3 regions of the Motilimonas sp. 1_MG-2023 genome follow, and region 1 is predicted to be linked to each of the others. Evidence: predicted binding sites of a transcription regulator. Region 1 holds the regulator's gene; each other region holds the start of a gene.
What was found. The regulator sigma-54, encoded in region 1, starts transcription at its own class of promoters, with help from an activator protein. The targets are predictions, from matches to a motif close to GTTGGCACGNNNNTNGNNT.

Region 1 (4,482 bases):
TGCCAATCAAATTCTCTATTTGCCAGATAAACTTCATCACTAATGGCTGCTCTGTTAAGTAGTGTTGAACTTCAGCATCGAGTCCGGTTTGTGGTTTAAGCTCGGGGATCCAATGTGGATTAGGTAGAAAGCGCGCATCAAACACATAGTCTGCATCTTTTGGTAAGCCATTTTTAAAACCAAATGATTCAATGACTAATACCAATTCATGACTTTTTTGGCCGAGTACTCGTTGTTTTACCAACTCACTCAGCTCATGGATTGACATATCACTGGTATCAATGCGTAAATCGGCCGACTCAGAGATAGGCTCGAGCAAGGTGGTTTCTTGATCTATCGCTTGAGATAGCGATAGCTGCATTTTTGCTAGTGGATGTAAACGCCTGGTTTCACTGTAGCGACGTACCAAAATACTGCTACTGGCATCAAGAAATAAGGTGGTGAGATCAACCGATGCTTTGAGATCCTTAATGACGTGGTGTAATTCATTTTGGTCAAGGGGCAGGTTACGCACATCGATGCTAACCGCCACGGCATCGTAATTATCTTTAAGACTAGTAATTAAATCGGGTAGTAAGGGTAATGGCAGGTTATCGACGCAGTAATAGCCTAGGTCTTCCAATACTCTTAAGGCAACGGTTTTGCCTGATCCGGAGCGGCCACTGACGATGGTGAGTTTCATATTGCTCCCGTTATGACACGCAAATGAGTTCGAATAACTCCGCATCTGTTTTAGCCGCGCGAAGTTGGCGACAAATTTGTTTATCAGAAAGTTTACCAGCGATAAGTGACAAGGTTTTTAAATGTTGGCTACACTGGCTTTCTGGGACGAGAACGGCGAACAATAAATCAACGGGTTGATTGTCGATGGCACTAAAGTCTATCGCGGTCTCACATTGGATGAAAACGCCGGTAACAGGGTAATCATCACTGATACGAGCGTGGGGGATCGCAATACCCGCTCCAACACCTGTGGTGCCAAGGCGCTCACGCGTTAGTAGGTTTTCAAACACTACTTTAGGGTCAATATTGAGTTTTTGTCCTGCTAACTCACTGATGATTTCCAGTGCTTTTTTCTTGCTTGAACAAGAGACTGCACTCAAGGTGCAGTCTGGGGCTAATAATTCTTTTATATCCATATTTAAATTTAAGACTGTTTCAGCTTTTCCTTGTGTTTGATCACTTGGCGATCAAGTTTGTCAACTAACGAATCAATCGCGGCATACATATCTGTGTCTTGGGAGTTAGCAAATACTTCTCCGCCTGACAGGTGTAACTTGGCTTCAGCTATTTGATTCAACTTTTCGACGTTTAATATCACTTGTGCTGAGTTAATGCTATCAAAATGACGCTCTAATTTAGATAACTTAGTTTCAACGTAACTGCGCATTGAATCGGTGATGTCGATATGGTGGCCAGATAGATTAATTTGCATAAACATTCTCCTGTTGCAGCCTAAAGTAGGCTCTTACGTTGGTTGGAAGGCGGGATGTTCAAAGACTCGCGATATTTAGCGATGGTTCTTCGCGCAACCTTTATGCCTTGGTCAGCAAGCAGTTGAGTAATTTTACTGTCACTTAGGGGCTTAGCAGGGGTTTCTGCTGCCACTAATTTTTTAATTAAGGCCCTAATGGCGGTGGATGAACATTCGCCACCACTTTCTGTTGCAACATGGCTAGAGAAGAAATACTTCAACTCAAAGATGCCACGCGGCGTGTGCATGAACTTTTGCGTGGTGACACGCGAAATAGTGGACTCGTGCATTTCCACGGCTTCCGCGACATCGTTTAATACCATGGGTTTCATTGCTTCATCGCCGTATTCAAAAAAAGCAACTTGATGCTGTACGATACAGTTGGCCACTTTTAATAAGGTGTCATTACGGCTTTCTAAGCTTTTAATAAACCATTTGGCTTCTTGTAAATGTGAACGAATAAACTGACTGTCATCGGTGTTTTTAGTTTGTTTGGCAAAAGAAGCGTATTGATCATTAACGCGAATTTTGGGCATGCAATCTGGGTTTAGTTCGACGACCCAGCGACCTGATTTTTTTTGCACCGAGACATCTGGAACTATATATTGAGCGTCCATTTCAACAATCGCATTGCCTGGTCTTGGCTCTAAGGTATGGATCAGGCGCATGACTTCGCGTAGATCGTCTTCTTTTAGCTTAGTTTTACGGCTTAGAGTACGAAAGTCACGATTAGCGAGTAAATCCATATGCTCGTTGATCACCATTATGGCTTCTTCTAACCAGAGAGTGCCTTTTTCGATTTGATTCAGCTGGATTAACATGCATTCTTGCGCGGAACGAGCACCAACGCCGAGAGGATCAAAATGCTGCAATCGTTTAAGTACGGCTTCAACTTCGTCGAGCTCAACATCAAGAAAGTCAGAGGAGACACTATCTAATATATCTTCGCTAGAGACAGTCAAATAACCAGATTCGTCAATGGCATCGATAATGGCAAAGGCGATAGCGCGATCAGTTTCACTAAAGGGGGTTAACTCCATTTGCCAGATGAGGTGGTCATGTAGGTTAGCTGAGGTTTCACCTTGATAAATAAAATCGGCATCATCGCCACCTGAGCCGACACCTGAAGTGCTTGAACCTGTGCCCGTGGTAAAGGTGTCATCCCATGTTGAGTCTGTGGGAAGATCATCAGGAATGTCATTCTGCGCCATGGCCTCCGACGTTTCGAGTTGGCTAGATGTGTCGTTATCGTAGCTTTGCTCTTCGTTACCGTGGTCGTTTTCTTCTACTTCTAACAGCGGATTTGACTCAAGGGCTTCTTGAATTTCTTGCTGTAAATCTAATGTAGAAAGCTGCAACAAGCGAATAGCTTGTTGTAGCTGAGGGGTCATGGTTAACTGCTGACCTAAACGCAACTGTAGGGTTGGCTTCATTAAATTCCTGTTAGATATAAATCTTTAGATAACGGTTGTTACCTATAAAAACTATAGCTTGAATTGATCGCCTAGGTAGACTCGTTTTACTTGTTCGTTTTGTAAAATGTCTTCTGGCTTGCCAGCGGCAATCATTTCTCCATGACTCACTATATAGGAATATTCACATACATCTAGTGTTTCCCTCACATTATGGTCAGTGATTAATACGCCTAAGCCTCTGTCTCGTAAGTGTTCTATGATTTTTTTTATATCTATTACAGAGATAGGATCAACCCCAGCAAATGGCTCATCAAGTAAGATGAATTGAGGATCTGCTGCGAGTGCTCTGGCGATTTCAACGCGGCGTCTTTCGCCGCCAGAAAGGGACATCCCTTTACTATTTTTTATATGGGTAATATGAAATTCTTCAAGTAACTCGTTCAGTCTATCTTGTTTTTGTTCCGTGGATAGCTCATCTCGAACTTCTAGGATTGCCATGATATTTTGCGCGACCGTAAGGCGACGAAAAATAGAAGCTTCTTGTGGCAAGTAGCCAATTCCCTTCTGCGCGCGCACGTGCATTGGTTGGCTAGAAATTTCTTCATCATCAATAAATATCTGGCCTTCATCGCGCTTTACTAAACCGACTACCATGTAAAATGTTGTCGTTTTACCTGCACCATTGGGGCCGAGTAAACCAACAATTTGCCCCGTGTTCACTTGTAAACTAACGCCATTTACTACACGACGATTCTTATAACTTTTCGCTAAGTCTTTTGCTTGGAGTAATGCCATTATTGCGCCGCTTTATCTGTTGATTTATCTGATGACTTTGAGTTTTTCTTGCTATCGACTTGAGCGGGTAAAAATACGGTTCGGGTTTGAGTCTCGCCTTTTTTACCTTCAATCTGGCGTGTCTCAATGTTGTAGGTGATAGTTTCAGCGGTGTAGTTACTGTCTAACTGCTTTAAAGAGGCATTTTGGCTCAAGATTATCTGGTTATTTTTTTTGAGGTAACGAATTTTTTTTGCCTTTGCTTCTACTGGTTTACCATCATCCATCATTTGATAAAAAGTCGCTGGATTGCCAGTCGCAATCATTTCTTCTTCGCCGGGCTTATGGCGGATGCCAACCAATTTATTGGCGGTGAGCTTAATTGTTCCTTGTGTCACCACGACGTTACCTAAAAAAGTGGTGGTGTTACTGTCTAGGTCGGCTGTATTGGAATTGGCTCGGATAACAATTTCTTGCTCTGAGTCAGACTTAAGCGCGTAAGTAGGAGCACTTAGTAATACCAGTGATGCTAGTAATAATTTAAGGTTTTTCATTTAAATAAGTCGCCGTTACTTGGTTTAATAAACTGATGGTTTTACCTGATAGTTGACCAAATAATCCCGTGCCTGTTTGTTGCATTTGCTCTCCATATAAGGTGACTAAGTCATCTGAATGGATTTCATTCTTTATTAAATCTAGGGTGAGCTTGTCGGTGGTGATCAGATTTATGTGTTGGTCATGGGTCAAATTAGTGATGGTAACGTTGTTACTTAGTTCAAAGGTGTGCTGATCGAACAGAATGCCGTCGTCTCCGGTAAT
Region 2 (4,482 bases), on a different contig from region 1:
GATTATTGGAAAATTACCAACAGTTGATGAATATATGACATATGCCAAACAATTAGATGCTACTTCGGCAGATACGTATAGATATCTAAACTTTGATCAGCTTCCAAGTTATACTAAGAAGGCTGAGAAGGTAATTTTTACACAAGCCGTTTAAATCGCTTAAAAAGTAAAAAACACCAAAAAAAACCCTCTCAGGAGGGTTTTTTATTGGATAAATATAAGATAGCGATACAAATTAGTTAGATTGCAGGGATTTGATTAAATTAAAGTCAATTAATTTGCATACACGGCTGGATTTTTTTACAAAGTCTTGATAAAACTATGTTGTCAGTCACAATTTTATTTTTTTAATTATATGGGTGTCATTATGCTAGAAAAAAGCCTTGTTGTGGGTGAATACCACATAGATACGAGTCAGAACAGCCTGATCCATAGTAATCGTAAAGTTTACTTAGGACCACTACGTACATCGCTATTGCACTTCTTGTGTAAGAATTTAAACACGGTAGTAACACGTGAAGATCTAGCGCAGCATGTATGGGGCCGTCTGGTAACCGACCACACGATCAACCAACACATTTCACAATTGCGTAAAAGCATTGGTAACCTAAGCATTCATGGCTTGAACATTTCAACCATTCCTAAGCGTGGCTACATTGCTCGTTTAGAAGGCGCTGAAGTTGGTCAACCTACGCCGCTAGTGAATAAACCAGAAGCTGTTACAACTAACCTAAAAGTATTGGTAGTTGAAGGTAATAACGGCGACCGTGATGCTATGGTTGCACAGCTTGAAAACCTAAATGTTGCTTACGTTGAAAGTGCAGCAACTGTTGAAGCTGCAGAGCAGGCTTTTGCTTTACAGGACTTTGACCTACTAGTGATTGACGCATTGTTGAATGACACTGCAGGTATCGAACTAGTAAAACGTATCCGTATGGGGGAAACCTCAGCCGTTGCAGATATTCGTGTTCTAGTGACGCACTTTGATGTTCAACGTGAGCTACTTGGCATTAACAGCTTACTTGATATTCAAGGTCTATTACTAAAACCATTAGAAGACAGTCGCTTGAAGCAAATGTTAATGGTTGCTAGCAAATCAGCTGTGGTACTTAAGCCACAAGCCGCTTATGAGTTGGTTCCAACTCATGTATTAAGCAAAGAAGCAGCATTAAAAACAGCGACAAACTAAAATAAACGCTGACAAAACTTAGACAGTTTTAAATATAATAAATAACACCAGAGCTGACTTAGGACGAGACTTTCTGGTTTACCAGTAGTTAAAAGTTGAGTACTAAGTTCAAGCTCTAAGGTAGAATCCATCATCGAGCACGACTGACAATATGAGGTTCGATTTTGGAGTTTGAATTTAAACGCGACATGTTACATAACACAATAAAAAGTCATTTTTCTATGGGCCATGAAGCCTTGGGAGTTTGGCTAGAGCAAGAGATAAATATGGATCTTGCCTGCATATCTCGTTTACTAAACCAAATTCAGCTGCTCCAAACCCAAGGGGTGGAGCAGTTTGAATTATTAGGAGCGGAGTTTTCCTTGTTTCTTAATCAAGAAGAAGCCAAGGTTGTCGCCAACATCCTGCTATCCGATAACGACGAATTACCCGATGATATGAGCTTTTATGATGAGGAAAGTTTAGCTTTGTGTGGTTTAGAAGATTTCGAGCAGGTATTAATTTCCTATCAAAGATTTATTCAAACTGGCTACTAAGCGTTTTTGATTAGCCTTAATTCGAAAAACTAAACACTCAACCTTTCGTAAAAAACTGGGTGAACTGCCCGCAATAAGCAACTCAATTAACTCAGAAACTAGGTTCTTTTCCCTACTACTCTGTTTTGTAAAATCGAGCCGGTTAAACATGGCCATTAAAAAGTGACCTTAGCGCGCAGTTTCTTCACGTTTCCTTTCACGGTTTTTCCTTGTAAACGGCGGGTCTTGGAGCCTTTCGTAGGTTTAGTGGCAATGCGGCGCTTTTGCACTACGTTGGCGCTTTTAATTAATTCCACTAGCCGTTCTATCGCGTCTTGTTTGTTGAAGTCTTGGCTGCGACTGTTTTGCGCCTTGATAATGATGTCACCACCCTTAGTGATACGATGATCGCTAACTTGTTGCAGACGCTCTTTATAACTATTAGGAAGGGCATTGGACGCTAAGAAGTTAAATCTTAGTTGCACCGCGGTGCTAACTTTATTTACATTTTGTCCACCTGCTCCTTGGGCGCGAACAAAGGTAAATTCTATTTCTTTAAATGGAATAAATACGCGCTCTGATATTTTTATCGTATCCAAACTTAGTCTCTCTAACCTGTCCAAACCTGCAATATTGTAACCTTTTCCAACTTTGATGTCCTTGAATCCTCATTTTGCCCCGATAGAGCGCATTGTTAAAACTATGTTGCTTTAATTTGGTGCGTAAAGGTCAGTTGAATTTATCAATTATATTTAAGCTGTTGAAATTGTTTGGCTTTAATTTCTGGCACGGAGTTTGTAATACCTAGTATAAGAAAATTAAAAATACATGCTTAGGGAGAGTTGTTATGAAAATGATCAGTGCGATTATCAAGCCATTCAAATTGGATGATGTCAGAGAAGCTGTGGCAGAAGTTGGCGTAGATGGTTTGACCGTGACAGAAGTAAAAGGGTTTGGCCGTCAGAAGGGGCATACCGAGCTGTATCGTGGCGCAGAATACAATGTCGATTTTTTGCCTAAGGTGAAGCTTGATATTGCGACGAGTGAAGAAAATGTCGATCGCCTTATTGAGGCTATTACTGGCGCAGCCTATACCGGAAAAATCGGTGACGGCAAAATTTTTGTTTATGAGCTAACTCAAGTGGTACGTATTCGTACTGGTGAGTTAGACAACGAAGCACTGTAAGGGAGATAGGATCATGGAAAACACAGTGATTGAATTGCGCTTTGCGCTAGATACTTTTTATTTTTTAATGTCAGGTGTATTGGTGATGTGGATGGCCGCGGGTTTCGCGATGCTCGAAGCAGGCTTAGTACGTTCAAAAAACACCACCGAAATTTTAACTAAGAACGTCGCGTTATACGCCATTGCTTGTACCATGTACTTGCTAGTGGGTTACAACATTATGTATGTCGATAATGTTGAGGGTGGCATCATTCCTTCTTTTGGTGCCTTGATTGGTGGTCAAGCAGATGGCGCCGACCATTCGCTAGAATCGGATTTCTTTTTCCAAGTGGTATTCGTTGCTACGGCCATGTCGATTGTATCGGGCGCAGTAGCAGAGCGTATGAAACTTTGGTCTTTCCTTGCCTTTAGCGTAGTACTAACAGGTGTTATTTACCCAATTGAAGGTTACTGGACGTGGGGTGGTGGTTTCCTATCTGCTGCGGGTTTCTCTGACTTTGCTGGCTCTGGTATTGTGCATATGGCTGGTGCGGCAGCGGCATTGTCAGCCGTACTACTACTTGGTGCTCGTCGTGGTAAATACGGCAAAAATGGTGAAGTTCATCCGATCCCTGGTTCAAATATGCCACTGGCTACCTTAGGTACATTTATCCTTTGGATGGGTTGGTTCGGTTTTAATGGTGGTTCGCAGTTAATGATTTCTGATGCTGAGAATGCAACAGCAGTAGGCAAAATTTTTGTGAATACCAATGCTGCAGCAGCAACAGGTGCCATCTTTGCGCTAGTAGTAACAAAAATAAAATGGGGTAAGGCTGATTTAACAATGATGTTGAACGGTGCTTTAGCCGGTCTTGTTGCTATCACAGCTGATCCTCTATCGCCAAGCCCATTATTTGCCGCTCTTATTGGTGTGTTTGCTGGAGGCCTTGTGGTGTTTAGTATCGTTGCTTTTGACAAAGTTAAAATTGACGATCCAGTTGGCGCTATCTCTGTTCATGGTGTATGTGGCCTGTTTGGTCTGATGGTTGTGCCTTTCTCAAATGCAGAAACGTCGTTTACTGCCCAGTTATTTGGTGCAGCAGTTATCTTTGGTTTTGTATTTATCGCCTCATTCATTGTTTGGGCTATCTTGAAGCAAACCATGGGTATCCGTGTCACAGAAGACGAAGAAATGACGGGTATGGATATTCATGATTGTGGCGTTGATGCTTACCCAGAATTTGTAACGGTACGTCCAAGCCGTTAATTTGTAGCTTCCGTTGTGTGTTGTCTACCTTTGCCCCGATGATTCGGGGCTTTTTTGTTTTTATTATCTATGCTTATTCCTAAAAGATATTCTAAATAGAAATGATTACTATCCAAATCAGGTGACAGGGATTAAAATTTGTTTATAATAACCTTGATAGTAATCGTTATCATTACACTCAGTTAGGAGTTATCAAGTGAAAAAAAGCTTTATTCTTGCTTCAGTCGTTTTAAGCAGTGTTTTAGCATCAGCCTCTTCTTGGGCAGCAAAAGAAGAAGTGAATGTTTATTCTTACCGCCAATCGTTTTTAATTGAGCCAATTATGGCAAAATTTACCGAAGAAACA
Region 3 (4,482 bases), on a different contig from region 1:
AACAGCACCCCGAAGCAAGTGCTTTAACAGATCAGTCAGCTCAAGACGTGCAGCAAATATTGAATGAAATAAAGCAGCAATTTATTACATGCCAGCAGCAAAACAGCGTTAATGGTGAGTTAATTGAAATGAGCTTGCGCACTACTCAGCATCTAGCCGGCGTGCTCAACCAGGCCAAAGCAGCTAATTCATTAACATACGATGCTAAAGGGCAAGCAAGAGGAGGAAGTTTACTCGGTAAAGGCATAAAAGCGTAAAAGCGTAACCTGCTTTGTATTAGCTGTATTAGTTCAGACAAATATGGCGCTTCCTACAGGAGTCGAACCTGTGGCCTACCCCTTAGGAGGGGGTCGCTCTATCCTACTGAGCTAAGGAAGCATGGCATAATTATACTCAACCCTTTTATTAAATATACTTTTTATTTCAATACGCCGCTCTTGAAGCTTATTTAATATTCGCAAAATCATTGAGTTGGATGTTACTCGCTGGCAGTGAATCCAACGCCTGCAAAACTGCAGAATCCCGATACAATTCTATAACCTTAGTATGAATTGCACTACTCTCTTGACGAAAGCGTGGAATGCCAAATTGATCCGTATAACTGCCATTATGTGACAACTGAATAGCTTGACCAATTTTCAAACCATTTTTACTGCCAAGATTAATCTGTACCTTATCATCATGAACGGCAATAACTTTTGCCATCGTATCAACACACTCCAACGCAGCAGTTGTATTAATCAACACATCATCCATTACGGCTAATAAACGCTGACCATAGGGAGCATCCCAGAATTTTTTTGAAGATAAATCAACAATATCTTGCTCTTTATAGGTCCACATTGCGCGCTGACGATAGTGTTTAACGTCAAGTAGTTCGCCAGATAGACCATCAAATAAATAAGTACTTAAGTAAAAATTTCTTGGTGCCTCTTTAAAGAAGAAGTCGTATGGTTGCTTCTTGTCTCGCTCAACGGAAACATCATCGATACTCCCCAGCAGCACAAACTGACTATCAGCCCGACTGGCGATAGCAATGACTTGATCACGTACCGCATGGTGCCTAGCATCAAGTAAATTAGGATTAAAATTAACATTTTGATTAATGAATTGGCGCACATCAAAGGCACTATGATTAAGGCTTAACAAATTATTAAGCTTGCTTGTAAATTCACTATCAATATGAAATATTCCCCCATTTATTGCTTGCTCTCTATTTCTAAGCTTAAAACGAACCAATGCCAAAGATTTGGCATATTGCTGTTGCTGACAGCGAGGTTGATCACTCGCTAAAACATCTACTTGAACGGAAACATAAATAAAACCATTTTCAATACGTTCACTCGTTACTTTCAAGCCTCTAATTTCACCTTCTCCGGCCAGCTGTAACTGCTCCTTAGCTAAAATGCCATTATCAAGTTGCTGTAAGCTTTTGATAGAAGCGCCTGCATACAATAGCGCTTGTCTGACAGCGTCTTTCACACCACTTTCCCGAGCTTGAGCTATATCGTCATTGAGAATAGGCGCTTGCCCTTGGGCTTCAAACCATGCCGCTTGTGCCGAGCTGGTAACCATAATGAACCAAAAAATGCAGATAAACCTAGCCATAACACAGCCTCACTAATGCAAAATAAACGAGTCGATAAAAAGACCATTGACCACAGCCCAAATTGAATAAACGCCCAAGTACGAGAACAATATAGAGCCAATACCATTTCAAGTGACATTTAGACTTAAAGCAATAAGCAAGCAATATTTAGGCCAAAATAATCTACTGCAGATTGTTAACAGCACATCAGTTGTGGCACTTGGTACATTTATTGCTTTATTTCTAACCGAGGTGTTAGCAAGACATTGGGCTTACTAGTCACATTTACCTAAATTTTAATTATTTAGCCAAAAGTCATAATGTTCATCGTTAGTAGTCACTAAAGTGTTAAAGCTTTATTTAGCTAAAGAATTGAGCATGTAAGTCGATATAGCTATTTATAGATAGATCGATAGAGGGAATGAAATGAACAAACAAGCTTGGTGTCTCTGTTGTGTCGCCATAACAATGTCTGGCTGTGCAACCCAACCTAAAAACGATATTGTCATTATCGATCCGAATGCATCGGAAAATATTACCACTAACAGTCGGCAATATACTGCCGATTCACAAACCTCAGTCAATACGATTTATGTCCGTTCAAGTACATTACCCACGAGCCATGCTGATAATGAAACAAAATCGCAATACTATGGCAGCTACGTCTCTCCGGGATACCGCAGTTGGCGCCAAGTTCAGCCGAAGCGACCTGATATGTTGCCGGGCGACCGCGCGCGCGAGCTTGACTACATCATACGTGCTTTAGCCGATCAACTAGCCCTAAATAGGGATCCTAACGCGAGTAAAACGCCTATTGCGGTCACTTCTTTATCTAATATTGATGACTTACAAAATACGAATTGGCTCGGGCAGGCAATTTCTGAGGCGTTTATTCATGAACTGCATATTCGTGAAGTGCCTGTCATTGACTTTAAAACGACAGGGAAAATAAAAGTAACTCCAGAAGGTGACTTCGTATTTAGCCGAGAGTGGGACCAGTTGCGTAGTAAAATTCCGGTTTATCGTATTTTCACTGGCACCATGTCACGTAATGATGAAGGTGTGGTAGTGAACGTTAGAACCATTAATATGCAAACTTTACTGGTAGAGTCTACAGGACGTGCTTTCATTCCGAATCGCTTATTAATAGGTGCTAAAAACAGCTTAAATGCAGGTAAAAACGATGCCTATATTCAAAGATCCAGCGTCCCTTCAGGGGTGAACGGTCGTACTGTCGAATTTGTAAAATAATTAGGAGTCATCGCTATGTTCAAGGCGCCTCTCATTGCTGCAGCATTACTCCTTAGTGGTTGTTCGCAAATTGCAAATACGCACATCGAGTATGAAACCGTCAAACCAGAAAAATTCCCTGTTCTGATTGCAGTGGGCTATGCTCCAATTGATTTACAACCTGGCGCAACTAAGCAGCAAAAAATGCTCAATGCTATCCGCGCATCTAAACTCGATGCTTATAGAGAGCTAGCGGAACAAGTTTATGGGCTACAAATCAGCAGTCAAAATACCTTAAACACATACATTATCGGCTCAGATAAGGTAAAGGCCCAAGTAGATGGCTTGATCAAAGGTGCACGAGTGGTGCAAAGCTACCCAATGGGTGAAATGTATGCCACCGAATTAGAATTAGATACTGAGCAGCTATATTACATAAACGAAATGCAAAGCATGCCACAAAAAGTGAAAAAGATTACTTACTACTAGCCAATTACTCATCTAGCCCCATAAAAAAAAGTCGCGTAATGCGACTTTTTTTATTCTCAGGAAGACTGATGCTCTATTTAATATTTTCTACTGCCCAAGTCAGTAGCTCAGAACGCTCAGCAACCGTTGCTTCGTCATACCAATAAGCCAACATTTCCATTTCTTTGTTATCTGCTTGCAATGGCGAATCTATCTTCTTGCGATTCTTAAGAGCCCAAGAAATAAAAGCCTCTTGTTCAGCGGATGATACCTTAGCAAACCAATACTCTGTCATTTCTACAGCAGTGCTTTGTTGAGACTTAGCTTTTGCAGCAACCGGTGTTGCCACTACCGCAGCTCCTGCAGCAGCGTTACCTGCTTGGCCATTAATGGTATTTAAATCTATATTTGCTTGTTTATAACGCAACATCATGCCATCGATGTAAACAGCTGGAATAACATATTTCAGACCTTTGCTAGAACCTTCGAATAATAGTTCGAAAGGTAAACCTTGCTCTCTAGCGTCTATGATATCAGCTGTGGCTACTGGAAACTTTACCCATTGATTCGTAACGCAGTTGTCATTACACATCTGGCTGCTAACCTTGCGGTCTTCTAAATCAACTAACTGTGAGTTAACTTTTGCATGAGTAAATTCATTGGAAGTCTGAAAGTAACTCACATCTAAAAAAACATAAGAAAAAGCGTTTTGCGGATTATCTCGAGGTAGTTCAGAAAGGAGATATAAAACTGTGTTTGAAGCTTTTACGCCATGCTCAGCTGTTGGCTTCAGGCTAATTTTTGACCCTGCTATTTTTACCGAGTTATACCCTAATTCAACTTCCGTATTACTGGCAAACTCATTAGCACTGGTCTTCTCTGGGTTCGCTGCGCATGCAGACAGCCCAATAACAGCAACAGCCATTAGCAAAGGTTTTATCATTGTATTTTCCAATAAAGCATCTAAAAACAAGTAACTTATTCTATCATGTCACCATAAAGATGACAGACAAAAAAAACGCCGGCATAAGCCGGCGTTCAAAGTTTTTAATATTAAGTAATATTAGAAACCGTATTCTAGACCAACACGTACAACTGTATCTTCGTTAGTGCCGCCTTGTAGGTCACGGTTAGCAACACGTAGGTAAGGTACGAAACCGTTTACTACGTACATAACTTGACCAGAAACAATGCTA

Region 2: a site for sigma-54 is predicted at 2,487-2,505, ahead of glnK (P-II family nitrogen regulator). Genes of this name have one in related genera too.
Region 3: a site for sigma-54 is predicted at 1,808-1,826, ahead of Q4519_RS04485 (FlgO family outer membrane protein). Genes of this name have one in related genera too.

The regions. Positions count from the first base shown of each region.
Region 1 is NZ_JAUOPX010000001.1:133,489-137,970, forward strand. Features, by position in the region: gene rapZ (RNase adapter RapZ) at 1-682, opposite strand, end outside; gene ptsN (PTS IIA-like nitrogen regulatory protein PtsN) at 693-1,139, opposite strand; gene hpf (ribosome hibernation promoting factor) at 1,148-1,435, opposite strand; gene Q4519_RS00595 (RNA polymerase factor sigma-54) at 1,456-2,907, opposite strand; gene lptB (LPS export ABC transporter ATP-binding protein) at 2,959-3,684, opposite strand; gene lptA (lipopolysaccharide transport periplasmic protein LptA) at 3,684-4,217, opposite strand; gene lptC (LPS export ABC transporter periplasmic protein LptC) at 4,204-4,482, opposite strand, start outside.
Region 2 is NZ_JAUOPX010000002.1:143,822-148,303, reverse strand. Features, by position in the region: gene acnB (bifunctional aconitate hydratase 2/2-methylisocitrate dehydratase) at 1-154, shown strand, start outside; gene Q4519_RS01835 (winged helix-turn-helix domain-containing protein) at 368-1,189, shown strand; gene Q4519_RS01830 (YacL family protein) at 1,354-1,725, shown strand; gene arfB (alternative ribosome rescue aminoacyl-tRNA hydrolase ArfB) at 1,881-2,303, opposite strand; gene glnK (P-II family nitrogen regulator) at 2,552-2,890, shown strand; gene Q4519_RS01815 (ammonium transporter) at 2,904-4,136, shown strand; gene Q4519_RS01810 (Fe(3+) ABC transporter substrate-binding protein) at 4,333-4,482, shown strand, end outside.
Region 3 is NZ_JAUOPX010000006.1:19,009-23,490, reverse strand. Features, by position in the region: gene Q4519_RS04500 (flagella synthesis protein FlgN) at 1-257, shown strand, start outside; tRNA gene Q4519_RS04495 (tRNA-Arg) at 302-378, opposite strand; gene Q4519_RS04490 (flagellar assembly protein T N-terminal domain-containing protein) at 445-1,575, opposite strand; gene Q4519_RS04485 (FlgO family outer membrane protein) at 2,015-2,839, shown strand; gene Q4519_RS04480 (LPP20 family lipoprotein) at 2,855-3,307, shown strand; gene Q4519_RS04475 (hypothetical protein) at 3,381-4,229, opposite strand; gene Q4519_RS04470 (porin) at 4,350-4,482, opposite strand, start outside.